4 regions of the Paenibacillus sp. S-12 genome follow, and region 1 is predicted to be linked to each of the others. Evidence: riboswitches for the same ligand, from Rfam matches in the RefSeq annotation. Region 1 holds a riboswitch; each other region holds the start of a gene.
What was found. A riboswitch is a leader RNA that binds a small molecule or an ion and turns the genes downstream of it on or off. The one in region 1 is predicted to bind cyclic di-AMP.
Positions count from the first base shown of each region.

Region 2: linked by a shared signal. The riboswitch ahead of NO352_RS22435 (C40 family peptidase) and the one ahead of NO352_RS02110 (TrkH family potassium uptake protein) in region 1 are both predicted to bind cyclic di-AMP.
Region 3: linked by a shared signal. The riboswitch ahead of NO352_RS02345 (hypothetical protein) and the one ahead of NO352_RS02110 (TrkH family potassium uptake protein) in region 1 are both predicted to bind cyclic di-AMP.
Region 4: linked by a shared signal. The riboswitch ahead of NO352_RS11620 (3D domain-containing protein) and the one ahead of NO352_RS02110 (TrkH family potassium uptake protein) in region 1 are both predicted to bind cyclic di-AMP.

Region 1 is NZ_JASIUF010000003.1:149,463-157,018, reverse strand. Features, by position in the region: gene NO352_RS02125 (LysR family transcriptional regulator) at 1-395, shown strand, start outside; gene NO352_RS02120 (hypothetical protein) at 507-1,286, shown strand; gene NO352_RS02115 (potassium channel family protein) at 1,363-2,034, opposite strand; gene NO352_RS02110 (TrkH family potassium uptake protein) at 2,074-3,432, opposite strand; cyclic di-AMP (ydaO/yuaA leader) riboswitch at 3,491-3,649, opposite strand; gene NO352_RS02105 (CPBP family intramembrane glutamic endopeptidase) at 3,899-5,599, shown strand; gene NO352_RS02100 (ABC transporter substrate-binding protein) at 5,697-6,965, opposite strand; gene NO352_RS02095 (response regulator transcription factor) at 7,103-7,556, opposite strand, start outside.
Region 2 is NZ_JASIUF010000024.1:37,634-45,189, reverse strand. Features, by position in the region: gene NO352_RS22445 (M1 family metallopeptidase) at 1-1,435, shown strand, start outside; gene NO352_RS22440 (carbamoyl transferase) at 1,440-2,261, shown strand; cyclic di-AMP (ydaO/yuaA leader) riboswitch at 2,579-2,720, shown strand; gene NO352_RS22435 (C40 family peptidase) at 2,724-3,203, shown strand; gene NO352_RS22430 (hypothetical protein) at 3,502-4,023, opposite strand; gene NO352_RS22425 (response regulator transcription factor) at 4,195-4,800, opposite strand; gene NO352_RS22420 (sensor histidine kinase) at 4,797-5,978, opposite strand; gene NO352_RS22415 (ABC transporter permease) at 5,979-6,713, opposite strand; gene NO352_RS22410 (ABC transporter ATP-binding protein) at 6,803-7,556, opposite strand, start outside.
Region 3 is NZ_JASIUF010000004.1:9,188-16,743, reverse strand. Features, by position in the region: gene kdpA (potassium-transporting ATPase subunit KdpA) at 1-1,088, opposite strand, end outside; gene kdpF (K(+)-transporting ATPase subunit F) at 1,143-1,220, opposite strand; cyclic di-AMP (ydaO/yuaA leader) riboswitch at 1,525-1,702, opposite strand; gene NO352_RS02345 (hypothetical protein) at 1,717-2,124, opposite strand; cyclic di-AMP (ydaO/yuaA leader) riboswitch at 2,195-2,385, opposite strand; gene NO352_RS02340 (hypothetical protein) at 2,778-3,149, shown strand; gene NO352_RS02335 (hypothetical protein) at 3,289-3,507, opposite strand; gene NO352_RS02330 (glycosyltransferase family 2 protein) at 3,559-4,947, opposite strand; gene rfbB (dTDP-glucose 4,6-dehydratase) at 5,031-6,023, opposite strand; gene NO352_RS02320 (sugar phosphate nucleotidyltransferase) at 6,020-6,751, opposite strand; gene NO352_RS02315 (WIAG-tail domain) at 6,982-7,556, opposite strand, start outside.
Region 4 is NZ_JASIUF010000012.1:54,284-61,839, reverse strand. Features, by position in the region: gene NO352_RS11640 (sensor histidine kinase) at 1-724, shown strand, start outside; gene NO352_RS11635 (transporter substrate-binding domain-containing protein) at 908-1,696, shown strand; gene NO352_RS11630 (amino acid ABC transporter permease) at 1,851-2,507, shown strand; gene NO352_RS11625 (amino acid ABC transporter ATP-binding protein) at 2,500-3,222, shown strand; cyclic di-AMP (ydaO/yuaA leader) riboswitch at 3,468-3,636, shown strand; gene NO352_RS11620 (3D domain-containing protein) at 3,639-4,352, shown strand; gene NO352_RS11615 (polysaccharide deacetylase family protein) at 4,433-5,581, opposite strand; gene NO352_RS11610 (dihydroorotate dehydrogenase electron transfer subunit) at 5,969-6,670, shown strand; gene NO352_RS11605 (dihydroorotate dehydrogenase) at 6,651-7,556, shown strand, end outside.

The DNA of each region.
Region 1 (7,556 bases):
GACATCCACTTGCAAGCATCCGCAACTGGTCAATGGATCGCTTGGACGGTCTCCCTATGCTTCTGTTTTCAAAAGGAACCTGGTATCGCAAACTGATTGATAATCTGTTCCGCCGATACCGAATCATGCCGGACATTCGTATGGAGATCGACTCCTTTGAGGCAATCGTACGCTTGCTTTCCACTTGTCACGCAGCCGCCCTGCTGCCGCACTCCTATTTGCGTTTGGAGTGGCTCAAGGATAATGATCTGATTGCCGTTCCCTTGAAAGAGTTGAAGCAAACTGAACGTGTAACTTCCATTGTATACGGCGAACAGGCACTATTAAGTCCTATCGCTACCCAATTTATTGATGAAATGATGGAAGCAGCAGCCTTATCGAGATTAGGTAAATAAATCTAAATGATAAGGAAGAAGAAGGATTTTACGCAGTTGCTGTCGAATTTAGTTGGCTTTAGATAAATAGAAAAAAAATCACTAGGGGGAAATAGGGAGGAGATCGAAACCATGAGTGTATGTACTCGTTGTGGCAAACCTATCAACGAACATGAATTTCATCAATGCAGTGGGGAGAACACTGCTAAGCAAGCCAGCCCAACAGCCGATGAATTTGTGCAGCAGGTCTCTGCTGCCGCAGAGAGCGATCCTTTCACGACGCCTCAAGCGAACCACAAAACCTCAGGCAATACTGTACCAGATTGGGCCAAAACAATCGACAAAAAGAACATCCTTCAGTTGCTAAAAAATCCTGCGAGTGCTCGCAGCCTTACCGTGTCCGACTGGATATATGCGGTCATTGCAGCGTTAGCATCTGCTTTGGGCTTTGCTCTTTTTGGCTATACACTTTTTGGAAGCCTTTTCGCTTCGCTGATGGGCTCAGTCAGCTTCTTAAGTTCAAGGTCAGTCACGCCGCCATTTAGCTTTTTCCTTCAATTGTTCGTCTATCAATTGATTGTACTGGCGGTGCTCTTTATTAGCATATGGCTCATTAGCCGCTGGAAAGGCAGCAAGCCGCTTGATTTCAAGACTACATTGATTCAACTTGCGGCGATGCAAATGCCGTTCGGCTTGGGATATCTGCTCGCATTCCTTCTTGCACTCTTAAACTTCGGAGCATTAGCGGTAGCCGTAGCTGCCTTTACTTGGTTTGTATCGGTTATTGTTGCAACAACCGAATCGATGGAACAAGCAGAAGTCATACGTCCGAATCGCTTCCCGTTCATCACAGCCAGCATGGGCATGTACTTCTTCCTTACATATCTCGTATTCAAAATTGTCATCTTGTAATACTATTCATAAAAACACAAAGCCTGCAGCTCGCTTTCCATTCCAGCGACAACTGCAGGCTTATTTGCAACGTATTTTACTTCCCTTTTAACATGAACGCTTCTTCGAAATCCTCAATTTGCGTATTCGTACCGATCATCACCATAATATCCTTCTCATCAAGCACATCTTCGGCTGTTGGTGCAATAATAATGCCCTTAGGCTTATTAAGCGCAACGATGCTGCATCCGAACTTGGCTCGTGGATTCACATCCTTAAGCGCCATGCCTTGCATACAGTTCGGCACGCTTAGCTCAGCAATGGTATATTCCTTGGACAATTCAATGTAGTCCAGCAAGTTCGGCGATACAAGCTGATGCGCAACGCGGATGCCCATATCCCGCTCCGGATAGATTACCCTATCCACACCTAACCGCTCTAGGACACGTCCATGCAGCTCTGATAGTGCTTTGGCAACAACCTTCTTCACGCCAAGTTCCTTCATTTGTATACTAACAAGAATGCTTGTCTGAATATCATCACCGATGGCTACGATCGCACAATCGAAGTTCCGTATGCCGAGCGAGCGCAGCACCTCTTCATCCGACGCGTCCGCTACTACCGCATGGGTTACGAGCCCTGTCACATCCCCGATTACTTCCTCATCCTTATCAATGCCAAGAACTTGATGTCCGAGCTTTACAAGCTCCTTCGCGAGACTCGAACCGAATCGTCCCATCCCAATCACTGCAAACTGCTGCAACTCCATATCCCTGTATACTCCTTCGTCCGTTACAATCTAACTTGCTTATCCTATCGTTATTTTTCCTTCTGGGTGCCGGTATAATTCCCGTTCATTTTTCGGGCCTAACGCATAAGCCAACGTTAATGGGCCAAGACGGCCCGCGAACATCGTCAGACTTAGCAGCACCTTGCCAATATCCGATAAATCCGTCGTCAATCCCATCGTTAACCCTACTGTCCCGAACGCCGAGGTTGTTTCGAACAGAATCATCAAAAAGCTGTGATCCTCTGTCGTTGATAGTATCATCGACACAATAATGACAAGGAACAACGACAGCAAGGTTAAGGTAACTGCCTTAAAGATTCGATCCTTCGCCAAGCGATACCGGTAAATGACGATATCTTCTTTGCCGCGAATCATGGCAAGTACAGCTCCTACGAGAATAGCGAACGTCGTGGTCTTAATACCACCGCCGGTGGAACCCGGTGAAGCCCCAATGAACATAAGGATGATCATAAAAAATTGCGAGGCCTGCCGCATGGCTCCGATATCTATCGTATTTGCCCCTGCTGTACGCGGACTGACCGACTGGAACAGCGACGCCCAAAATTTCTCCCAGCCAGTCAAGCTTCCCAGCGTGCGCGTATTCGTAAATTCAAAAATAAATATAACGATCGTTCCGAGCACAATGAGCAGCCCCGTCATCGTTAACACGATTTTAGAATGGAGAGACAACTTACGGGAACGCTTATAATCCACTAAATCAGACAATACGATGAAGCCAATACCGCCAAGTATAATGAGCAGCATGGCTACCATATTGATAACGGGATCCCCTGCGTAGCTGGTCAAGCTTGTAAACGGCCCGCTCACGGAACCGAACAAATCAAAGCCAGCATTATTAAATAAAGAAACGGCATGGAATATACCGAAATAAATTGCTTTGCCTAATGGAAGATCGAATGCCCAGCGTACCGAGAACAGCACAGCTGCAACTCCCTCGATACATACCGCAAACAAGATAACTTTACGGATAAGGCGTACGATGCCTTCCATACTGCCTTGATTAAGTGCTTCCTGCAAGATAAGCCTTTCCTTCAGCGATATCTTCTTCTTCAAGGCAAGTGCAAACAGCGTTGCCATTGTCATGAACCCAAGACCGCCGATTTGGATGAGCAGCATAATGACTACCTGCCCGAATACCGTAAAATGAGTGCCCGTATCAACTACTACGAGCCCCGTCACACAGGTTGCTGACGTTGATGTGAACAGTGCATCAAGAAACGGTAAAGGAACCCCTTTGGCGTTCGATATCGGAAGCATAAGTAAAAATGCGCCCAATAATACAATAGCTGCAAATCCAGCAACCAGCACTCGCGCCGGTGTCAAATTGAATCGAATGGCCTTTTTTGTTCCCTTCAAGGGAGTCACCTCTTTTTTTCCACGAAAAAAAGCACTGGAAATCCCAATGCTATCGCTGGTATCCTGACGTACATGCCTACGAGGTTAGCTGTCGGATTCGGGCACGTCCAGGCTGCCCTATTCGCTAGCGGACTCTGTTCATCCACATTTGCGAAATTCACCCCATCTATCGGGTCCCCCGCTTTCGTTCATTCACGAAACTCGGCTTGTATGCAATTCATAACGAGATTATATACGTTTCCCTTGCTGCATACAAAGTCAAAGAATGAACAAATTAACCAGAATAAGACGAAAAACTTGAATAAATAGCGCTTACAATCCCCCATTTTCTTCGATTGTATTCAAAACACTCATTATCGCTGATTGTTTCTACATTTTCTCTGCTGGACTTTACAAAGTTGAAGTGGATAAAATGAACAAATAAGCAATCATACGCGATAACGTGTGATGTGATGGAGGTTCTGACATGTCCTATATATCGAAGCCGCTTCTCCTTGCTTCAGTGGCTGGATTTCTATTATTCCTCATTGTGCAGGTATTCATTCCCTTTCAACAAACAGAGGCCATATCTGATTCGACAACCACTCAAGCCATCTTAACGAAAGAGGAGGCGGCCCGCAAAGCGCTCACATTTGTGCAGAATTTAAACCGGCATCATATCTCGATGACAACTGAGCCTAATATCGCCCCTACCGTTGTATATCGCAGTCAGCCTACCGTGTCCGGCTATATTAGCAAGGAAAAGCTGGCTTCTTCCTTCCAGAAATGGGAGCCATCCAGCCCATATGATACCTACCAAGTATTGCTGAATACGATGCATTCTGGCAGATCAGGTGTGATGTGCATTGACGTGCACATGACGAGTGGCCGTATCATTGGATTTGAATTCAAAGATCAGCCATCGAGCGCTGCCAGCTTAGGCTGGGTCATGGGAAATCAGGCGGGTGAGACGTCAGCAGAAGAAGAGGAGCCTGTATTGGATGCAGCGAGCCGCAAGAAACTTGCAGACGCACTCTTGAAGCATATGGGATGGAATTCTTCCCAATTAAAGCATAATGAATCGTCTACAGAATTAGACACCGTATCGTACTTCGTTCCTGAAGCCCATGTCGGGCAGGCTGCATTGAACGTGAAGGCTGTCTTCTCGCAGGATCGTATCGTCATGCTGAAGCCCTTCTGGTCTATTCCACACAGCTACCAAGCAGAGGAGCTTCATCAAACGAAAACCGCTTCTTCCATTTACAACATTGGATATAGGTGGATGACAATTCTGTTAAGCGCATGTTCCCTTATCGCCTGCATCGTCTACCGCCGCGACCTAAAGTTCGGATCGAAGACACTGTTCGTACTAACGGCTGTCTCATGCGGAATTTCACTGCTGCATGTATGGAACGCACTGCCGGGACTCTTTGCGCTTGAACTCCAAATCACTTTGGATAGTGTGAATATGGGGCTGTCCTTCGCCATTCAAGGCGCGGTTACGGTTATTCAGGGCGTTATTCTCTATTTCTCTATCCATGCGGGCAAGCGAGCATGGGCATTGTCTGCCTACAGGGATGTACTGCCTACATGGAGCAATACTTCATTCGGCAGCAAGCTGGTTCAGGCATTATGGATCGGAATCGCGTATTCAGGTGTATTGCTCGGTCTGCAAACTGTTATTTTCTTTATTTTAGAATCCGGATTTCATGCGTGGTCATCTACAGATGCCTCCCAATCGCCGATTAACCTGCGCATTGCACCGTTGTTCCCTCTTCTCGCATGGGTTGCAGCTATTTCTGAGGAGGGCGTGTATCGCTTATTCGGGGTAGGCCTGCTGAATCGTTGGCTCCGCAATCCATGGCTTGCTGGCATTCTACCGACACTCATATGGGCGTTCGGCCATGTCACCTATCCGATCTATCCTTATTATTCAAGACCAGTAGAGCTGTTGTTCATCGGAATGTTGTTCCTCTTCATTATGCTGAAGCATGGTTGGTGGACCGCCATGTTCGCACATCTAATGCTAGACAATTGCTTAATGTCCTTGTCATTCCTGCTTGATGGAACCATGAAGGGCTTTATCATTGGATTTGTGTATCTCATTTCACCCATCGCCATTGTGTATATACTGGCTAAGATGCATCACAACCATCGCCGAAGCACATATCGAATCCAATGGAAGTAAGCTTGTTGCCAAGTGCATAGTTTCTATAAAAATAGAGCCGTTGCTTCGCAAGGTGTTATGTATATACGCACCTCTCGAAGCAACGGCCCATTGTTTATTATTTCTTTTCAACGAATTTTTTGGCTTCCTTCACTGCTGTATCCAGTGCTTTCTGTGCATCTTCACCCAGCATGACAGAATCAATTGCGGTCGAAAGGTGACGGTTCATTTGGTTCCAGTTGCTGTTGAGCAAAAAGGCTGGTGTGTTGTCGGAACGCTCCAGCATGTGATAGAACGGTGCATACAGTTCGGATTGATCAAGCTTCATTTCCTGCACAACGCTCTTGCGAATCGGCAGGTCAGCATCGCTCTTCATTTTAACGGCTTCCTCCGAAGTAAAGAACTTCACGAACTCCCATGCCAACTCTTTTTGCTTGGATTGTTTCGCTATCGATACTGCACTTACGGAAATTACGCCTTTTACAGGCTTGCCAGGGAACGCCGGCATTTCAACGGTTCCGAAATCAACCTTTGCCTCCTTGAATCCTTCAAGCGGCCATACGCCACTTTCCCACATCCCGATTTTCCCCGCTTTGAAAATGTCATTACCGCCCAGTTGTGTCTTTCCGCCTACCAGAACTCCATATCCATCTTTCACCATATTGCCGAACATTTGAACTGCAGCTACGGTTTCTGATCCATTCATAATGCCTTCGATCGTTTTGCCATCATCACTGATGAAGCTTCCCCCGTTGCTCCAGATGAATCCTTGCAAATCGTATGGATCATTCTCAGCGCGAACACCGAACCCATACTGCTTCTTCGATTTATCTGTCAGCTTCGTTGCAATATCCTTAAAGTCATCCCATGTCCAGCCATCCTTCGGATATGGAACGCCCATCGCGTCGAAAACTTTCTTGTTGTAATACATAGCACGCGTCGTGAAGCCCGCAGGCAAGCCGTACGTCTTGCCGTCTACTTTCACGTAATTGAACAAGCCTTCGTATATATCATCTAATTTCAAGCTTGCATCCTTTTCCGTAAAGGAATCGAGCGCCTCCAAGTTTGAATGATACGTTGGGAAATCCCACATCAGCATAACATCCGGCGGATTGCTCGCACCGAACGATGCAGCCAGCTTCTGATCGAAGCCATCTGCATAAGGCTCAATTTGTACTTTAACGCCTGAATGGGACTTCTCGAACGCTCTCGCAATATTTTCTTGAACCTTCAGCTTTTCGCCTGTATCCCAGGTAGCAAACCGAAGAACTGTTTGTTTCCCCTTGTCTCCTCCGGAGGAACCTTGTTCTCCAGATCCTCCGCCACAGCCAGCAAACATAAGTGCAAAGATCGTTAACAGAATAACCAATCTTGACCTTCTCTTCATCCTGCTATTCCCCCCAAATGGTTGCATCTCCAACATATCTACACTTTAATAACAATAAAGCATTTTCAAAACGGCGAATTGTTTCGAATACGGGGTGAATTTGTTCGATGGAAAGGCGGAATATCGTTCGCCTCTCGTCATTTTTGAGCAGTCTGTTCTCCCTTTTGTCCGCTCCTATATTGACTCGGTGTCATCCCACAGCAGCGCTTAAACCATTTACTCACATATTTCCCATCTACCATTCCAATTCGTTCAGCAATATCTTGCAGCGTCATCGCCGTGTTGAGCAGCAGATCCTGCGCCGTTTTCAGCCGCATCCGGTATAGGAAGGTAACAAAATTCTCCCCCGTCACCTTTTTGAACAATGTACTGAAGTGGCTACGGCTTAAGCCAACTCGATTTGCCACATCGCTCACCGACCATGGCTCACTCACATTATCCGCAACCAATAGCACGGATTGCATTACCGTTTCCGGCCACGAATTAACCCTGAGCTCGAATTTGCGCTCCACCTCTGCTGCTCGATGCAGCTCCTGTACCGCTTCCAGCCACCCCTCCATCCCCTTCAACGGGCCTCGTCTGCTCCAATGC
Region 2 (7,556 bases), on a different contig from region 1:
TCAGGAAAAAGTTACGCTTCGCATGGAGTTCGAAGTCAAGCTTCCAAAAGTATTTGCACGTATGGGTCATGCCGATGATTTTGTGATGGCCGGCCAATGGTTCCCGAAGATTGCTGCATTTGAAAAAGCAGGTGTTCGCGGGCGATCCTCCGATGGATGGAATCTTCACCAATATCATGGCAATTCAGAATTCTACTCGAATTACGGCATTTACAGTGTGCGTATTCAAGTGCCTGACAATTACATCGTTGCTGCAACTGGATTTCCAACAAAGACGCCCGTTATTGCGGACGGGAAAAAATCGTATCAATTCTATGCAGATGACGTCCATGACTTTGCGTGGTCAGCCTCTCCGAAATTTGTTTATTTTGAAGAACCATTCTCCTCCAGCCAAGTTCCAGGAGTTCGAATCAAGCTGTATTTGGATCCGAAGCATAAGGATTTGAAGGAACGATATTTCTACGCTGCCAAGACCGCATTATCGAAGTTCAGCGAATGGTACGGCAAATATCCTTATTCCACCTTGTCCATTGTCGTTCCACCTAAGGCAGGTAATGGAGCCGGCGGTATGGAGTATCCAACCTTGATAACAGCGTTTGGGGCAGAAGATGAGAGTCCAGGCTATGACTTGGAGCGAACCGTCATTCATGAAATTGGGCATCAATATTTCTATGGAATTCTTGCGTCTAATGAATTTGAAGAAGCTTGGCTTGATGAAGGTTTTACTTCCTATGCGGAAGATAAGCTGATGGAACAGGAATTCGGCGTACATCCTAATAATGCGGTACAAGCGAGCTATATTACAGATCCGGCTCCACTCAAGCTGGAAGCTTGGCGATACAACAACCAAGATCATTACGCGGAAAATGTGTACATGCGTGCCAAGCTGGTTCTTCTCGCTATTGAGAAGCAGGTTGGAGAAAAGATGATGAACCGCATCATGAAAACCTATACGCAGAAATATCGTTTCAAGCATCCAACAACAGCCGATTTCCAGCGCGTCGTTGAACAGGTAACGAATCGCAAGTGGATTGATTTCTTCCAACAATATGTGTACAACGGTCAAATGGCAGACTTCGCTGTAGAAAATATTGAATCTCGTACGATTGAAGCAAATGGCTCTATCAAATATGAAGCGACTGTTCACATTCGCAAGCTGGGAGCCAATTATCCTTCTATTCCAATCGTGTTTGGATTTACCGATGGAACTACAACACGCAAGTCATGGAATGGAGAAGGAGATCGAATTCAGTATACGATAACCCATAAAACACCGCTTAGCTGGGTAATGGTCGATCCACTGTACACTATTGTCGTCGAAAACAAGCATATCAACAATTACATGCGTGCTCATGTCGACGAACCTATTCGTACGCGGGTTAACTTGTCCGTTATCAAGGTAATCGAAGCAATTACGAACATTCTGGGGTGGTGATCGCGTGAAAACCTATGTTCGATCAGGCTGGAATTGGTGCAAAGATCATATTTACATTTGGATTATTCTATTTTTGTACCAACTGTTATGGGGGTTCTTCCTCTACCGTTTCGTCGATGGAATCGTGACGCCTATCCTGCGCCGCTACCCAGATCCTGCACCTACTGAAATGAGCAAGCAGCTCTTTCTAACAGAAAGCCAATTCCATCTAATGAAGACAAATGACTATATGCCATACTTTTGGGCCCTTATCGGCTTCATCGCCATCCATTTGCTGCTTACGCCCTTTATTCATGCGGGCGTATTCCATGCTATGTCACGTCCCAAGCAGCAGGGGCTGGCCTTCTTTCAAGGTATCAAGCTTGTATGGAAGCCCATGCTTGTCCTATATTTGTTAGAAGTTCTCCTCATCACGATCCCTGCCATATGGTTCGTTCCCTATACTGCGAATGCACTGTCAACATCGAATTCTCTTACTTCCTTGCTTATGGCCATAGCCCCCTTTGCAATCGCTTGGCTTATTGGCGGCTGGCTCGTTCACCAACTTTTCCTGTTCCTGAACTTTGGTGCCGCATCAGATACACCATTAATTCGCTCTGTGACGGCTGGTACGCGGCGCCTGCTGCCCATCCTCGGGCTATCTCTAATATTTATCGGAACTACAATTGGAATAGGCATTATGTCTACATCCGCTGCCGCAATGTTCACAGGCATTACCGCACTCATTATTCAACAGGCGCTGCCTGCAATTATGACTATGCTGAAAATGTGGGGATTATCTGCTCGTCATGCGGTATGGCAGGAAGCTGAACAGCAAATGAAATAAACAAAATAAATGAAGCAATAGATCAAGAAGTAATGAATAGATAGGAATGAAAATAAGGACATCATGAAGTGATAACATTACAAAAGTTACAAGGCGTTACGATGAAATGATGCACAGCAGCATAAGAAAAATAAAAAACTTGTCTATCAGCGAAAAATAACGCTGATTTGACAAGTTTTTTTCGTGTCAAGGACAAAAAATATTTGTCAAAGGAAAAATCGTCTGTTACAATAAATCTAGATTTATTACAACTTTGTCATGAAAGCGGCACTAACTCTTGCAAAATTGTTACTATCGCACGCAGCAATACATATCCCAAAACCAGATTGCCGAATTTCCGGATAGTCCGGAAAGCGGGGGAACCAGTTTTTACGGGTGAATTGATCTTGAAACACAGGGATCATAGGGGTCCTTCAACCGAACCCTCCAGCTAACCTCGCAGGCACGGAAGGAGCTTTCCCTTTGAAGAAGAAGCTAGTTACAGCGGTACTCGGGCTGAGCGTTTTGTTTACATCGCTCGGAGCGGGAAGCACATTCGCAGCATCCAAAATGGACAACACGATTGACGGTTTGCTAGGCATTTCGTACAAGTATGGTGGAACATCAACGAGTGGCTTTGATTGCTCTGGATTTACCAAGTACGTGTTCAAAAAGTTCGAAATTGATCTCCCTCGCACATCTTCGTCGCAATTCGACTCTGGCGACAAAGTAAGCAAAGACGAGCTTCGTCCAGGAGACCTAGTTTTCTTTGACACAAGCGGCGGCAACGGTGTATCTCATGTCGGTATTTACGTAGGCGATAACAAATTCGCACACGCTTCGACTAGCAAGGGTACGCGCATCGACAGCCTAAGCATGGACTACTACGAGAAGCGCTATGTAGGTGCTCGTCGAGTTTTGAGCGAGAATGACTTTTCGTCTATTGCTACAGACGATAAATAGCTTACTAGTTTCCTGCACTCTTAATATTATTGAACGACTGCATAACCCGATGAGAAGCGCTACGCGCCTTTTCGTCGGGTTGTTTCATTTAATCCCCTCGCATCCGTAACATTTCGGCTCCTTTATCCTATGCAGCTCTGCATGCCAATGATTCATGCTTCTATATATATTTACGAAATCATTACCTTTTGGTTTCTGCACAATTTCCTAGCCTATATAACACAGGGACATACGCTGCCGCGCATGTCCCAATATTTAAAATCTGGATATTCAGCATACTTGTATCGGCGCTGCACACTTATTTGGCTGACCCGTTTAATTCTTGGAATTTCGCCTTTATCTCTTCTGGTGTGAGCCCATCTGCGTCTGCTGCTGCCTTATGCTTTTCTTCCTCATGCTGAAGCTGCGTTTGACGATCCTCGACAGGCTTCCCGTTATCGTGATGTTTCTCGTGGAACAGTCGTCCTTTTATGCCCAATTTCTCACGCAGTTCCTGACGAATTTGCTTGCTGCTTTTCCCTTCTGTCGAAATGCCATGCTTCTTGGCGAGCAATTGAACCTTTTTCTCATGAAGCTGTTTCATTTCTGTACGGAGCTCTTTCATCTGAGCTTGTATCTGCTCTAACTGCTTGTCTGTCTCCGAATCCTGCTGCTTCGCATTGGACTGTCCTACCTTCGTTGCGGCTACACTTACGGCAGTCTGGCCTTTGGCCTTATCTGACACAGCATTTTCCCCATTGCTGCTTTGCGCTGCTGCAGGCGATGCCATCAACAGAAGCATCAGACATGTCCATGCTGCTACGGTTGAATTGCGTTTCATTGGTTCCACCTCCTTATGTAAGGGATGGCTATAGTATGTTCGTTAATCCTGAAATGAAACTGAAAATGAGCTAAATATTCGTTTATGGTGGGTCACACCTGAATAAGACAAGACTTGCAGGAAACGTCTCACGTCCACGCCGCCCTGTATCTTGTACATCCAGTTGTTTATTTAGTCCAGCCAGCCTTTTTCCCGCGCAATTCGAATGGCCTCAATTCGCGTGCCCGCTCCGACTTTACTGAGCGCATCTGACATATAATTGCGTACCGTTCCGTAGGACAAGAACAACTTTGCACTAATATCCTGCATGGACTGCCCTTCTTCTGCAAGTTTCAGCACTTCCTTCTCCCTTGGAGACAAAGGGCAAGGATCCTCCCAAGCCGCTAGTGTCAATTCGGGACTCATCACCCGCTTGCCCGCGTATACTTTGCGAATGGCATCCGACAATTCATCACTTGGGCTGTCCTTAAGTAAATACCCCCCTACACTGGATGCCATTGCACGCTGGAGATAGCCCGAGCGAGCAAATGTTGTCAGCATAATGATTCGGCATGCCCATCCTTTTTTCTTGACCGCATCCGCAACATCCAGCCCCGTCATGAGCGGCATTTCAATATCCAATACAGCAATATCGGGATGCAGCTCCTCTATTAATTCCAGCGCAACTTTTCCATTCTCCGCTTGACCAACCACTTCGATATCACCTTCAAGGGACAATAAGGTGGCTAATGCACTGCGCAGCATCTGCTGATCTTCTCCAAGTATTACTCGGATCATTGCCCTTCTCTCTCCTTCCCATCACGAATAACGCGAGGTATAACTAACGATAATGCCGTCCCTTTGTGAGGGGCGGAATCTACCACAAGTGTTCCATCTACAAGCTGCAGACGCTGCCTGAGACCTGCCATGCCCGTCCCACTTGATTGCTTAAGCTGATGCTCATTAATACCTACACCGTTATCTGCAATATTCAATCGTACTAAGGACTCCTCAACTTCAAGCAATACAGTACAGCACTTGGCTTGGCTGTGCCTCACAACATTCGTTAACGTTTCCCGAAAGCACATGGCTAGAATCGTTTCCTGCAGAGCCGACAGCGGCAATCGGGATACCATAGTTGAGACTGTAGCAGGTTGGGCGATACCCTCTCCACGTTCCTGAAAGCTCAGTTCTATTCCTGCAGCTGCGCAAAGTTGTCTGCCATGTTCGTATTCCTCTGCAAGCTTAACGATCTTCATCTCAGTTACGAGCTGACGCATCTGCTTCAACGCCGCACGCGAGGTTTCCCGAATTTCCCTCGCTTCTGCAATTGCCCGCTCCGGATTACGTGTAATCAGCTTTTCTGTCACTTCACTCTTCAGCGTAATTAAAGACAACGTATGTCCAAGTGTATCATGCAATTCCCGCGCAATGCGCTGTCTCTCTTCCTGCTGTGCCATTCGCTCAAGCTGTGACGTAGCAGCCTGCAATCGTTCCGCCATCTGCTTGTACTGCCCTGCTGCCTGCATGATGAACGGCATGAATAGGATACCGAACAAAGGCGGCAACAACAGCGTATGCAGGGAAGACCATACGGTTATGGTATCCAAGCGTTGAAATAACCCTATTATAATGCCTACTGTCATGACAGCAGCTATACCCAAAATAACTGTTGTTTTTTGCTTGCTTATCATCTGCGCGATCATGAACACCATATAAGCATACATAGGGTGATAGAATAGGATAAACATGAGAATAATCACAACCTGAACAGTCAACCATAGCAATACCTGCTTCTCATAATGGTACTGCAGCCAAAATGCGATCACGAGAAACAGAAGCAGCGTGAACCCCAGCCAAAACTTGGCAGAGGTTTCACGCAGCAGGAAAAAAATAGGCACACATAAGTTGGCAAGGGAGATATAAGGCTCTACCCCCTCTTTTTCGGGAAATAATCTCTTCTTACCTACGTTCACTTACATCGCTTCCCGTCTGTTGAAGATATAACTCGATATTACCATGAAGATAATGCCGCAGCCCAGTAGAATAGCCCAATCCAGCAGTGCAGGACTACTGCCAGCAAGCATATTCCATGCACCATGTGCATAACGGTAGGATGGCAGCCATTCCCCAATTGCCTGCATCCAGCCCGGCAATGTCTTCAGCGGCATCCACAAGCCCCCCATGATGGCAAAACCCATGAGCAAAATATTAGCAACCGCAATGGATGCGTCAGCGCTCTTCATCGTTCCAAGAAGCGAGCCGATCGCGAGGAATGGAATGCTTCCAAGCCACAGCCACAATCCGCATGTCATCCATTGTACAGCAGTAAGCTCAATATGATAGGCAAAGTAGGCAGCAGGGAAAATAATCAGAATGACCAGCATATGCACCAGCATATGCGATACGATCTTAGCTCCGATCCATACCGATGGAGAGAGCGGTGTTAGGCGAAGCAAACGCGTCCATCCGTCACGACGCTCGTATGCTAAGCGAATGCCGAACTGGCTCATTGCCGTGCCGATCAGGCTGAATGCAGTCATCGACATTAACGAAAAGGCCCCATATGTCGTTGATTCAATAGACTTCGATGCACCATTTAAACTAGCAAACAAGAAATAAAAAGCGATTGGCATGCCAAGCGAGAATAGTAAGAAGAATGGACTGCGCATAATTCGCAGACTCTCTGCTTTGATTTGAGCTTGCAACATTAATAATTCCTCCTGATAAATGATTCGATTTTTCGATATGTGAGGGGAAACTCTCTTCCCTAATCCGTTTATTTGTAGACCGTAGGCAGTTATATAATTTCACGTGCAGCTTCATGCGATTTTGTAATTGTACGGAAGGCATCTTCAAGCTTAGCCGATTGGATATCAATATCACGTACGCCCCAGCCGGATTGCATCAACGCGGATAATACCTCATCTGTATTCCGAACGTGGATACGAATCTTACCCGATGCACGTTCTACCTTCACGACACCCGGAAGCTGCATGAGCGCCTCGTCCTGCTGTTCGACTTGTAAGCTGAAGGACACTGTCCGCAGTGTCGTTTGCGCCTTGAGCTGTTGTGAGGTTCCGCTGGCCGCTACCGCCCCTCCTGCAATGATGGCGATATGGTCAGATACTGCATCAGCTTCTTCCAAGTCATGTGTCGTAAGCACAACGGTACGTCCGTCGTTCGACAGAGCGCGAACCGTATCCCAGAAGCGATCGCGTGCTTCTACGTCCATGCCGACCGTCGGTTCGTCGAGCAGGACAAGCTCGGGATTGCCGGCCAGGCTTTGTGCGAAGGCCAATCTTCGACGCTGTCCGCCGGATAGCGAGGATGCGCGCCGCTTGGCTTCTGCATGCAGACCCGATAGGTCGAGCAGTCTGGATAGCGGAAGCGGGTTGCGATAGTAACTCCGGAACAAATTTAATACCTCCGCAACATTCAAGCCGTCCGCCGCCTTTACATCCTGCATGAGGGCACCTACCCGCTGCCGAAGTTCTTTCGTCCCCGCAGGTTGGCCAAGCACCTTGATCTCCCCTGATGTCGGCTTTTGCAAT
Region 3 (7,556 bases), on a different contig from region 1:
ATCAAGCCGCCAAGCGGTGTCAGCGTATCATGCATATTATTGACGCCGCCCGTCTCTGATGCAGTCGTAACGACCGAATATAGCGAGGATTGAGCAACGCCAATGCGTACTTCTTTCCCTTCCATGCTGCCAGGTCCGCTTAATCCCGCAGCGTTCAATACCGGATTCCCCATATATTCCGCCGTAAGAGAGGAACTAAGCATAATTAGGAACAGGATCGCCATCGAGACGAATAGAACTCGTCCTTCCTTCTTGTTGCCGACCATACGGCTGTAGGTAAATGGAAGTCCTGTACACAGCATTAGCATGAGTAAAATATGAATTAAATTCGTCACACCATTCGGATTCTCAAATGGATGAGCAGAGTTCGCTCCAAAGTGGCCGCCACCATTGTTGCCAAGCTCCTTAATCGACATCATAGCTCCTACAGGGCCAAGCGGAATGTGCTGCTCTGCTCCTTCAACAGTTACTGCACTTTCCATTGGACTTAAGGATTGCGGTACCCCATTCCAGATGAACAGCACACTGGCAACGATCGCAATTGGCAGGAAAATACGCGTAATCGAACGTACAAGGTCTGCCAAGAAATTGCCGAGCGGTTTGCCAGTCAAACCGCGAATAATCGCCATCACTGCCGCAAGAGCTGTAGCAGGAGACGTGAACATTAAGAAAATAATGCCCATCATTTGCGACAGCAGGGACAGCCCACTTTCACCGCTGTAGTGCTGCAAGTTCGTATTCGCCATGAAGCTGATCGCCGTATTGAATGCCACTCCCGGTTCCATGCCCGGAATCCCATTCGGATTAAGCGGCAATACCCCTTGAAGGCGGAATATTGCATATGTCACCACAATCATCAGCACGTTGGTGGCAACTGCCGTAAAGGCGTATGCCTTCCAGCTTTGCGATTTGTCCTTAATGCCGAAACATGTAAATAAAAATCGATCTATCGGCCCAAATACAGAGTCCAGCGGTCTTGGAGCTCCGCTATTATCAAACACCCCTGCCATATATATTCCGATCGGACGCGCTATCGCCAAGGCAAGCAATAAGGTAATTCCAATGGCGATCCATTCGATTGCACTCATCGTTCCGTTCCACCCTTCTCTAATGTACAAATATCAACAATGATTCTGCCTAAACTAAAATCGTTCCGGCTTGACTAAGGCATATAACAAGTAAATGAACAAAGCCGTAATCAAGGTGAATAAGACGATCATCATGAGCGATCACCTCGTTCTTCCACTTCCGCCTTGCACCAATGGAGAATTCCCAATACGCTCAGTCCAAGCAGCGCGATAAGAATCATCATGACTGCATCAAACATTGTCCCTTCCTCCTCCTGAATAAGGTTCTCATCTTACAGGCAATGCTGCCGCGATCCCGTTCTTATCAAGCCTTATTGGCTCAATAAGAACGCGCAGGCAACACAAAAAGCCACACGGAAAGAGGGACCCTTTCCGTGTGGCTTCACTCACGCATTGTCAAATAAACGTACGCGTAATTGTTCCACGACGAAATAAAGGCTGCCTCCTTGGACGCTTACGAGGTTAGCTGACGGATTCGGGCGCGAAGAGTCGCCCTACCAGCCAGGAACGGATTCCTGTGCCGGATTCACCCCTTGCGCGAACTGTAAATGTACAGTTGGCGCACGAACGTTGGTTCCCCCGTTCCCATGAATGGGATTCAGCGGTGAGCATTGCCTATATGGATAAATTAGATGATATCAGATAGTAAAAATGATACTTGATCCGATTGCGTATAAATGACGTAATTCGCACCAAGCAATCGGTAAATCGACTGCGGATGATGACGCTTCGTTACGATTGTGATCGGCTCCGTCGTCCATTGTCGGCATATTTGAAGCAGCCGGCAGGATAGTGCAAAGCTTTGTTCAAATACATAGATTCGGCCAATTGGAACATGAGGCACAGCCCACGCCTTCGGCTCCGTCGTATTGATTCGACATACCGGAGTAACTCCAATACCTTCCAATCGCTTCGCCAACCGTCCATTATGGGCGATACCCGCTATCGAATATCCTGCTCCTTTCAATTGGCGTATAAAGTCAATTCCCATCTCACAGCCTGCGAACACTGCAATGACCCGGTCCGCATCGTACATATCCATTTCCTCCTGTTCATCTGTCCGAAGCCCTGCTTGCAAGAAAGAGGTACGTCGCCATCTGATCAGGCGCGCCTCTCCCGTACGCTTACGAGGTTAGCTGACGGATTCGGGCGCGAAGAGTCGCCCTACCAGCCAGGAATCGATTCCTGTACCGGATTCACCCCATGCGAACGTTGGCTGCTGACTATTACTCAGCTCTGCATTCGCTTTATTGGTTCCCCCGCTTCCGCTTTCTGCGCAATTCAGCGATTGAGACGCAACGGATATCGTTGTTGTTGCTGAACTGAATCTTACGCCTTTCCCCCTCCTGCTGTAAATGAAATGAAAACCATAATTTCTCCATTTCCAAGCAATTGTGATGAACTAATCCCATCTTATCTCTCATTACAGCCTTATTACCTCGCAATTTCTCCACTTTGCTTGTACGGCGATGATTTCATGAGAAAAACAAAGAAATTTAAATAAATACCCGTATGTAAACGCTTTGCTTGACAATTCATTTCAAAATCATGGATTGGCATCTATTTACAATCTTTGTGCCAAAAGGTAGGATACGCAATACGATCGAATGGCTTTCCCATTGCCGTCGGTACAGACAGATTCAATGCATATGTGTAGCGCTTCAATACAAATACAGGAGGATGGACAGAATGTCATACGCAGAGCTTGGCGAGTCCCAAAAATACAAGCTTACAGAACAATGGAAAATTTGGAACGACCTGCATGGCGAACAGCTATTCCAGCCGCAAGATACACAAATTTATATATCTGACGAGCTTGTTTTTGTTCGAATGAAGCCCGCTCAGCTCCATGCCGACTACATGCCTAGCAGGATCAATAAGCACTTACTCCAACGGGCGCAGCGCGCCTTTTCCCAGTGGGAGCAGCAGCAGCGCGGCATCATGTGGGAATCAATTATTCCCCGCGCCCTAGGAGTTCATATTGCACGCATGTGGCTTTCCATGCCTTTGCAAGGAGGTTCTACGTTGGATGTCATTCAGCTTGAGGTGCGGCCAAAATAAGAGATCGTTACAATTAGGGAGATGTTGAAAACAGCGAAATTCGCAATTCAAAAGGGGATGCCATCACCGAAGACTTTATGTCATAAAACACAAAAAACAGCCCTCCTCTTGCTTCGCAAGCGTCAGACTGTCTTTGATCCTATACTTGATTGGAATATATCAGGTGATGGCCATCTTCGAACCCCTTGGCAAACCCGGCTTCGAAGCCATCTCGATACGCAGTTGCTTCAGCTCCCTTATAAATGTTCGAATGCGTCTTCTTTGTCAGCTTAGATTTTCGGTGTCGAATACGTTGCTTCAGTCCCGACAATTGTCTATCCGTTTGTCGGATTTTCCGTATCCGCTTCATTTTATCCAATCGTGTTCTCCCCCTTTCTGCCGCCATTCAACTGCTGCTTAACGGACTCATTTATAACAGATGCAAATGAATTTCTGGAGCTGCCATAATGGGGAGCCCTTCCTCAAGGGCTTCCTTGTCGATCTCGGTACGCTCCACTACTTTCTCAGTCAATTCCCAGCGCGTTAAAGCATGCTCACTCATGAATTCCCTGTATAGATCCCCTTGTCGTTGATAATACCTTCCGGATTCTGTAGTAAACACACTGCCCTCCGCGATTCCCCCATCTTCTGTATGTGATTCCTTCCATTTCTTCGTCACGCTTTCCGCGTCTACCGTTGATCCTGTCGGCCATCCCCTCAGATCAACCTGACTTACGCTTACGATCGGGATGGTTAGGTTCCCTTCAACCGGATGCTTGGTACCCTGTTCAATCCAATAGACAGTCTCTGACAATCCCGCCACAGCCACATGAGTCGGATAGAATGTCTGGCAGCGTTCACCGTTTTGTTTGCCATAACGTTCACGAACACGATGCATCCAATTATAAGGGTTCCGCCACTTTTTCTGGAACAGACTTGCATAATTATCATTTGTGGATTGAGATTGATCCCCAGATGCAGTTGTCCCTTTACTGACAACCTGATATATGCATGTATCCTGAGCGACGACTAGCTTCCGACCACTAAGCCTGATTCGGACATTGTAATCCTCGACCTCATAATATACATGACCATAGCCCTCGTCAAAATAGCCAGTCTCTTCAAATAAGCTACGACGGAACAATAAACAACCGCTTTCCAAATGATCAGCACTGTTCCATTTACTAGGATCCAAAACAGGGCTAGTGGATTCTGAATGATAGTGATGCAAATTTTCCATCTGTTCATCGGTATCCGCAAGCTGCTGCTTCTCATCCAGAACGTACGTCACTGGGCCAACCATTCCAATCTCAAGATCACTATTCAGACATGCCAGCATTTTCGTCAGCCAATTGGATGTAACGAACGTGTCTGGGTTCAAAATACATATCGACGTGCCTTTTGACATCATCAATCCTGTATTCACAGCACCAGCAAATCCTCTAACTTTCTCATGAATATAAAACCGAAATTGTCCGGATTTCTTATTCAAAAAAGCAGATGTACCATCCGTAGACGCATTGTCAACGACGATAATCTCATAAGGCACTTCCGTATAGGCGCGTATGCTGTCTACACACTGTTCAAGAACATCCACCTGATTGTAAGTAGGTATGATTATACTCGTACCCTCAAACTGCTCACCATACTTCTCCTGTCCAGCTTGAAGACCTTCTATATATCCGAGCGAATAGCCGTATTCATAACGTTCAGTCAGCCTTTCACCCTTGCGCTTTCCTAGTAAATGGCGAGCTATTCGCTGGCCTTGAGCCTTTGTCTGCCGAGATGTTCGCGGCAACGGTCGGCGTTTTTTGAACATATCTATTCGGCCCCTCTTTCTATCGTTTTACCAATTGTCACTCTTGTTCGTTGAAGGCAGCCGCTGCTTGCTTGAACCAAAAACTAGCGGCTTTCTAAATACGCATTAGAGCGCACTCGCTCACACCATGCTTGATTCGATACATACCATGCAACCGTCTGGCGCATCCCCTGTTCAAGCTCAATTTGGGGACGCCAGCCTAATTCTCGCTCACTTTTACTAGGGTCAATAGCATACCTCTTGTCATGTCCTGGACGATCCGAAGTAAACGTAATAAGAGATTCCGGCTTATTAAGCACTTGAAGGATCATCCTCACGACATCCAGATTCGTCCGTTCATTATGACCACCTATGTTGTATACCTCACCGACTTTGCCCACTCGCAAAGCAAAATCAATCGCAGTGCAATGATCTGTCACATGCAGCCAATCCCGTACATTTGATCCGTCTCCATAGATAGGAATCGGCTCGTCATGCAATGCCCGCAAAATGATAGTCGGAATCAGCTTCTCCGGAAATTGCCGCGGTCCATAGTTGTTCGAGCAGCGTGTAATAACAACAGGCAGTCCATACGTCTGCCCATACGCGCGGGCAAGCAAATCGGAGCCGGCCTTGGATGCGGAGTAGGGGCTATTAGGTGCAAGTGGCGACTCTTCCGTGAAACACCCGGTATCCTCAAGCGATCCATACACTTCATCTGTGGAGACATGGATAAACTTCGAGACTCTGTGCCGTTTGGCAGCCTCCAGCAGTTGAAACGTCCCCCATACATTCGTTCGAACAAACGCCTCTGGATCAGCTATACTTCGGTCAACATGGGATTCTGCCGCAAAATGCACAACCGCATCGTAAGCCGTTTCAGCGAAAATACGCTCCAGTTGCACGTGATTTGTAATGTCTGCCTTAACGAACCGATAGCGCTCAGAAGACGACACCTCTTCCAAGTTATCAGGATTGCCTGCATACGTCAGAACGTCCAGATTCGTAATGCGTAAGTTGCTATATTGGGACAGCATGTAGAGGATAAAATTGCTCCCGATAAATCCCATGCCGCCTGTTACCAGCACATGCGTCATAACTGCACCTCCCATAGCTGCTGCGATGCCTCAGACAAGGAATCAAATGTCCCCGCATCGATCCACCATTTCTCCAGCAAATTGTAATGCAGCTTGCCAGCTTGGGCGTAACAGTTGTTCACGTCTGTAATTTCCAGTTCTCCTCTGGTAGAAGGGGCGATCGACCGAATGTGCTCAAATACATGAGTGTCATACATGTAAATGCCGGTTACACAATAAGAGGAAGCAGGGACTTTCGGCTTCTCAACGATTCTTACAATGCGATCCTGGCGCTCCTTATCGAAAATCGGTACGCCATATCGATGCGGATCCTTGACCTTCTTAAGCAAAATACGCGCTTCCCCAAGATCCTGATTGCGATATTCGTCTACATAAGGCGTTAAATTATCCAAAAATAAATTGTCTCCTAACAAGACAACGAATTTTTCATCTGGCGGAAGATAGGGCTCTGCTAGCGACAGCGCCTGTGCAATGCCTCCTGCCTCTTCTTGAACTGCATACGTAATATTGACCCCCATGGATTGTCCGCTTCCGTAATATTCGGTATATAGCGCAGCTGACGTTTTGCCGATGACCATGAAAATATCCGTGATACCCGCTGAGCGAAGACGCTCAATCGCATAACTGACCATAGGATGCTTCCCAACGGGTATTAAGTGCTTATTGATCAGCTTCGTCAATGGATAGAGGCGTGTCCCCGTGCCTCCAGCCAAAATGATGCCCTTCATTACATACACCCTCCCTGAGTGGAACATATAGAAATGAGCTCTCACGTCATAGATTTTACTCATCGTTCGTGTTCAATTGTGACATGTGCGGAAAGTCCATTATATGTGGGAACAATTTGTCATGTGAGTAGATGTTGGTTGGCAAGGATAGAACGCAACCGCCAGCTGCCGCAGATGGAGCTGACGGTTCCGGTAAGCTGGGAATATGGGAGTATCACACTCCGTTACTCCTACCCAATTGCTATCCAAGACACCAATCCATTCGGATGTGGGCTAATGCGTGTTCGCATAATTTCGATAATGGCGTGATCAGTGGATTGGGATTTCATTACGGCGTAACATGCAGAATGATTCGTCATCGCTACCAGTACATAATTCTCATTTTGATAGGGTTCATCAAATGAAATACGCAATTCGATCATCTCATCAAGATCTCGGAATGAAAATGGCACCGTGCCAAATTGCTGCAGAGCGGCAGTATGAGTCGATGAGGCTCGAATTGGTGTAAATGCACAATGTTCTGTTGTGATTACGCCAGGAGTGATATCCGCTGAGCCAATTAACGGTTGCTCAGATATTTTGGAATCCCACGTTTCGGATAACATAAGAAACAGTTCCTCATCCAAATGCTCGACACTTATTACTCCCGACGCCAGATGATCACGCTCAATCGACTGTGCTTGAATATGCGATCCACTGACTGCATGCGGAGCAATATGGTGCTGTTGAACCGATTCTACTGCTAGATGATACGGATGCACGGATCCCTCTGACAGATGATTCGGGTGCACGGCTCCCTCTGACA
Region 4 (7,556 bases), on a different contig from region 1:
TCGAATGAGCGAAGCATTGCGTCAGAAGGCTAAGATGGAACAGGAAATAAAGCGTATGAGCGCTTTGCAGGTTGTGGGGGAGATGGCTGCTGCAATCGGTCATGAAATACGGAACCCGCTAACGACTATAAAGGGATTTTTGCAGCTTCTGCGCAATAAACCGGAGCATGCGAATGAACATCTTTACTTTCATACGATGTTGGAGGAAATTGAGCGTGCAAATTCGATCATTACTGAATATTTGTCCCTGGCCAAACATAAGATTGCTCAGTTCCGCCCCCATTGTATGAATGAAATCATTAGACAATTATACCCGCTGGTTCAAGCGACAGCATCCGCGAGCTGCCAGGATATTCGATTGGATCTAGCTCTGGTTCCTCAAATGGAAATGGATGAGAAGGAGATTAGGCAGCTTCTGCATAATCTCATCCGTAATGGCCTTGAGGCAATGGATGAAAATCAGGTTCTTACCATTCGGACTCGTTCTGAAGAGGGCACAGTAGTTCTAGAGGTGGAAGATGAAGGTCCTGGCTTTACACAAGATGTATTGCATACAGCAGGTACCCCATTTGTCACAACGAAGGAAAAGGGGACTGGGCTCGGATTGTCCATTTGCTACAGCATTGTGGAGCGCCATGAAGGGCAACTGGTCATTCAATCCTCACCGGGACGAACCTTGATTACCATCCGTTTGCCACTAACTCAAAAAAAGAATGATTTGTAGCCTCTATATTACCATAATTGACCGATGTATTATAAAATGAAAGAATTATGCACTATTACTCTATTTTGTTGTAATGAGCCTGCGAAAAAATGGTTGTATAACTATGCATATATGTGTATAATGATGTTACCTCACCAATTGCGAGCGGGGAAATCACATAAATGATGAGCGGGGTTGAAGGATATGAAATCACTGAAAATTGTTGCGGCATGCACACTCATTTTATCCTTATTAGTTGGCTGCGGTGCTAAAGAAGACCGTCTAGCAACTGTTCAAGAAAATAAGAAACTGGTACTTGGCACGAGTGCTGACTATCCACCATTTGAATTTCGCAAAACGGTAGACGGCAAGGATCAAATTGTCGGATTCGATATTGAGATAGCAAAGGAAATTGCGAAGGATTTGGGCGTAGAGTTAGAGATTAAGGATACATCTTTAACGACGCTGCCTGAGGAATTAAAAACAGGCAAGATCGACATTGCCATCGCGGGGTTGGATCCTTCGCCTGAACGGGAAAACGCAATGGAATTCTCTACACCCTATTATTTGGCGGAAGCTGGAGTCATTGTACGTGCAGCTGATAAGGACAAGTACAAGACACCTGAGGATTTGAAGGGACTAAAAGTTGGCGTACAGCTCGGATCGACATTCGAGAATGTCATACAGCAAATTCCAGATGCAAAGAAGGAAATGCTGGATAAAGTAAATGATCTCGTGCTGGCGTTGGAAGCAAATCGCTTAGAAGCGGTTGTCGTTGAGAAGCCTGTAGCAGCTGCATTTGCGGCAAACCGCAAGGAGGTTGCTGTCGCGCCTGTTGAGCTGAAGCCAGCGAGCGAAGGGTATGTGATCGGTGTTCGCAAGGGCAGCGTGAAGCTGCGCGATGAAGTGAATAAAACGCTTGAACGCTTGAAGCAGCAGGGGAAACTGGACGAATATATTACACAAGCGGTACAACTGGCGGAACAGCAATAAAACAGCGGCTGTCGCTTAACAATGACGGTCAATGCTTTTACGTATGTGACGTGTTCGCTCCTCTTGGGAATCCAACCAGTGAGGGGCGTTTTCTCTTTATTATAGAAGAAATACAGATTATGAGCCGTTATGCGTAGGGAAGGGGTAGGTTGTCATGTTCGATTGGATCGACATGTTATGGAAATATAAATTAGGGTTTGTATCTGGTGCTGGCATTACGGTGCTGTTGTCCGCGATATCTGTCTTATTCGGGCTGTTATTGGGTGTCACCATTGTACTAATGCGAATGTCGAAAATTAAGCCGCTGAAATGGTTTGCAGTGACTTATATTGAAGTATTCCGTGGAACACCACTGCTTGTACAATTATTCATCATTCATTATGGTCTCGCGGAATATGGTGTAGAGTTTACGGCTTTGACATCTGGGGCAATTGCCCTCTCCTTGAATAGTGGAGCGTATCTGGCTGAAATCTTCCGAGCAGGCATTCAATCTATTGACCATGGACAGTTGGAAGCAGCTCGTTCACTCGGCATGTCCAAGTCGATGGGAATGCGGCTGATCGTCCTTCCACAAGCATTTCGCAACGTTATACCGGCGATTGGGAACGAATTTATTACGATCATTAAGGAAACTTCGATTGTAAGTACGATCGGGATTGCGGACTTGATGTTTGAGACAAACATCATCCGTGCCAAAATCTATTCGGCTATGGGGCCGCTGCTGGGAGCGGCATGTATCTACCTGATTTTAACCTTTACATTATCGAAAGTGGTAGCACGTTTGGAAAGGAAGTTGAGCGAGCATGATTGAGATTCGGAATTTGCACAAATCGTATGGTAAATTAGATATTTTAAAGGGTGTCAACTTGTCAATCGATCGCGGTGAAGTGGTAGTAGTTATTGGTCCAAGTGGATCTGGAAAGAGTACGCTCCTTCGTTGCATTAATTTGCTGGAAACACCAACCAAAGGTGACATATTATTTGAAGGTCAATGCATCACGGACAAGTCACATAATATAAATAAGACACGTGAGAAAATGGGAATGGTTTTTCAATCATTCAACTTATTTCCTCATATGACTGTGCTCCAAAATATTGCACTTGCACCGATCAAGGTCAAAAGTGTGCCTGAAGCCGATGCTAAAAAACTGGCAATTGAACTGCTTGGCAAGGTTGGACTGGCAGATAAGGCAAATGCTTATCCAAGACAACTGTCCGGAGGACAGAAGCAGCGTATAGCCATTGCTCGTGCGCTTGCTATGCAGCCTCATGTAATGTTGTTCGATGAGCCAACGTCTGCGTTAGATCCAGAGATGGTTGGTGAAGTTCTTGAGGTTATGAAATCATTAGCTGCAGAAGGAATGACAATGGTCATTGTAACTCATGAAATGAACTTTGCAAGAGAGGTGGGAGATCGGATTCTGTTCATGGATGGCGGCAATATTGTGGAGGAAGGCTCTCCACAGCAGCTTTTCAACCAGCCGGCACATGCAAGAACGAAAGATTTCTTAAGTAGAGTTTTATAAATAGCTTACATCACAAAGGCATCCAAATCAGGGGTGCCTATTTTTGTTAAGTCCATTTGAAAGCGTTTTCGTTTACAAATCAGAAATATGTGTTATGATAGGTCTATAAAGATTACAAAAATGTCATCTGGGATTACAAATTTGTTATGAAATAAAAAAATTTCGAAGCTTCAAACCATTGGGGGGCGCGGGTTCCAGAAACTTACCATCATATTCCTGCGCACAGGTTACAAAATTGTGATATGATGCAATCCGAGCCGAAACGACACACCCGTACGGGGGACTATTGACCGGTGTTCAATATTTTACCGAACACCTTGGGGTGAATCGCTTATTCCGCAAATGGAATAGCGTAGGGGAACTCCTTGACCCGAATCCGACAACTAACCCCGCAGGCTAATGCACAGGAGGAAAACATGCGTAAAAGAATTACAGTAACGATTACAGCTGCTTTACTTGGACTTGCGTCCATTCTTCAAATTTTGCCGGCACAGGCGGAGCCCTATACGGTAATAGAGGGAGAAACGTTTTATTCAATTGCTAAGAAATACAACATGAGTGTTGAATCTGTATTGTCGGCAAATCCGACAATCAATCCTAAAAATTTGTATGGTGGTCTTTCCATCGAGCTTCCAGGACCTGTTGTTCAAAAGTCTGTATTGGAAGGTATGCCAGTCGGTAATGCTTTGGGTGGAGCAAATAATAACGGACAGGCAGTGAAGACGGCTTCGGCTTCAAATAATGAAAAGGCAGTTCAACAGGCTGCTCCTAAAAATGTGGTTCAAATGTCCTCAGGACGTACAGCAACATATAAAAAGACATTAAATATGCGTGCTACAGCATATACGGCCCATCCGAGTGAAAACGGAAAATGGGGTGCGGTAGATGCTTTGGGCAACGCATTGAAACTTGGTACAGTTGCAGTGGATCCAAAAGTCATTCCACTGGGTACGAAATTGTATATTACGGGATATGATTTCAAACACTTGCCAACAGGCGGAATGGTTGCGGTAGCTACAGATACCGGCGGTGCAATCAAGGGGAAAAAGGTTGACATTTTTGTACCGGTAAGTAAACAGACAGGCAACACATTCGGCGTGCAAGACGTAAAAGTGTACGTGTTGAAATAATATCTACTATTATAAAGTAGATCATACTTAATACCAGCAATTGAATAACAAGCCTCGCCATTCGGCGGGGCTTGTTTTATTTACTCCTTCTTCTCCTTCTGATCCTGAAGCAAATCCGGTAAGGTAACGAATTCATATTGGCGCTCCCTTAACTGCTTAATTATAGAAGGGAGTGCCTTTACGGTTCCATGCAAATACCCATTCTGTGTGCTACCGCTTGCATGCTGCAAAATAATGGAGCCTGGACGAACTTCACGCATGACATTCTGCAATATGTGTGATGCGCTCAAACCTCTCCAGTCATTTGAATCTACGTCCCAATTGACGACCAAGTACCCGTTATCTCCTGCCCATCGCAGTTGCTCCTCATTTATCTCGCCATATGGCGGACGGAAATAACGCGGTTTATATCCGATAGACTGCTCAATAATCCGTTCCGTATCCTTTAACTGATGCTCAAAGGCAGGAAGCGTGAGCCTCGTCAACAACGGATGGTTGTACGAATGATTGCCGATGATATGGCCTTCGCGAACCATACGTTCGACCAACTTCGGATATGCCTTGGCACGAGTGCCTACAAGGAAGAAGGTGGCTTGTATATTGTGCTCCTTCAATATATCCAAGACAAGCGGTGTAATTCGATTATCTGGTGCGTCATCGAAGGTAAGGGCAACTTGTCGTTCGCCTCGACGTTGCTTTGCATTTAATTTGAAAATATGCGGATACTTCACCCTAAGCTCTGCAATTGTGAGCTGTCGTTTCTTCATTTTATGCATGCTAGAACGTGAAGATTGCGAAGTTTGTGCTGCAGATTGAGATGTGCTCGATTTTTGCCAAGTTTGCTTGCGAGCATTCGAATCATTTTCTATTTGTTGTCTAGAATGAGATTGCGCCTGCTTCTTTTTCAGTTCTTTGCGTTCTGTCTGCTCCGTCGTAACGGTGAACTTTGGCAAATGAATCGTTTCTAATCCAGTTGTCCCATGTAAGCTATTGTAGCTTTGAGAATGGGTGGTCTCTGATCCAGCCTTGAAAATGCGGGGGACAGAATGAGTGCGATCTTTCGTCCACAGGCTTTCAGTTGATGAATGGATTGATTCTGATTGCGTTTGATTGGGCTTGATCGGAGGAAGATTGGGTATGGATGGCGCTTCCTGTTGGCGAGCGAAGCAGCCAGCTACTGCGAGCAAGCACAAAGATAATACAGATAAACAAATTTGTTTATTTCGCATAGTGCCATTCCCCCATTCCGTAGACATCAATGTTCTTGTTATGTCCTTGGGGGTAAAGAAATATGCCCCAATCATCATTCAACAGTGACAGGGAATTAATCTCATTGTACAGGCAGCTGTTTCAAGCACGACTTGTAACTTCTTGCTAATATTCTGAAAATTTGCGAAACCATTGTCATAATGATGACTGATTTGTGATATGTGTCACAGTAGGGGGAGGTTTAGAACAGGCATAGTAGAGTTGTAAAGGTGAGAAAAGCTTTAAATAGGCCATATCGGGCCGCCACAGTAGGGTGGGGCTTTTCTTACGAGCAGGAATCTGCACGTCTCAATAATAACGTGAGAAGGATGCAGACTATCCTTACTCGTGAAAAAAGGAGCATACTTGTGTATACGATTCTTTCCAACGAACGCATCTCTGAAGGCATTTACCTCATGACGGTGGAGGGTCAGTTTCAAGCAAGAATGGGACAATTCTATATGCTGCGAGCCTGGAATATGGCACCCGTTCTGTCTCGTCCAATCAGTATTTGTAATCTGGAGCGGGATCGCATTCAATTCCTGTACAAAATTGCAGGAGAAGGCACACGATTGTTTGCACAGCTTCGTGAAGGAGACCGTATACAGCTGGAAGGGCCGTTCGGCAATGGTTTCCCCCACGTTAAAGGACGAACTGCGCTAATCGGAGGCGGTATAGGCATTGCACCCTTATTGTATACAGCGAAGCAGCTGGATAAACCGGATATTTATCTCGGCTTCCGAGGACAATCTTATTTAACGGAAGTTTACGAACCATATGCAAACGAATTAGTGGTTCGCGTAAACGGAAATCTGCTTGATGACATTGACTTGAGCAAGTATGACAATGTGCTTGTTTGCGGTCCACTCGGTATGATGAAGGCGATCGCTTTACAAGCAGAAGGCTTGGATACGAAAGTATATGTTTCTTTTGAAAAACGGATGGCTTGTGGAATCGGAGCATGTTATGTGTGCACAGTAATGAATAAAAACGGCAACCGCAAAGTATGTGCGGACGGGCCTGTATTTTTAGCGGAGGAGGTGGAATGGCATGCGGAACTTAGCTTGTAATGTGGCCGGAATTCCGTTCAACAATCCGATTGTGATGGCATCGGGGACTTTTGGCTTTGGACAAGAATATGCCAAATTGTATGATATCAACAAGCTGGGCGGCATCTCCTGCAAAGGGCTTACCCTCCATCCACGTAAGGGGAATAACGGTGCCAGAGTATGGGAAACACCTGGCGGAATGATGAATAGTGTAGGACTTGAAAATCCAGGCATCGATGCATTCCTGACAGAAGAAATGAAATTTTGGGAGACCATTGAACCGGTTAAAATCGCAAATCTGGGCGGCAGCAACATTGAAGAATATGTAATCGGGGCCCTGAAGATAACGAAGGATGCTGAGGAGCGCCGAAAAGCAAAAGTTCGGGCCGTGGATATGATTGAACTGAACATTTCATGCCCAAATGTAAAAGAAGGCGGAATTGCTTTCGGTGTTAAAACAGAAGTTGCAAGAGAGGTTATTCGCGAGGTTCGTCAAGTTACCTCGTTGCCTCTTGCTGTGAAACTGTCTCCAAACGCAGAAAATATTGTAGAAATGGCAGTCATGTGTGAGGATGAGGGAGCCGACTGCGTCTCCTTGGTTAATACGTTCTCCGGCATGAAAATAGATATTTATCAGCGTCGCAGCATTTTTTCAAATACGTATGCGGGCTTGTCTGGTCCAGCTATTAAGCCAATAGCGCTGCGAATGGTTCATCAGGTTGCACAGCAGGTGTCCATTCCGATTATGGGAATGGGTGGAATTGCGTCGGCCTCGGATATTATCGAGTTTATTATGGCAGGAGCCGAAGTCGTACAGGTTGGTACTTATAACTTTATGAATTTGCGTGCGGGGGAAGAGCTTTTGGCTGGACTTCAGAGCTTTATGGAAATGGAGAACATTCATAGT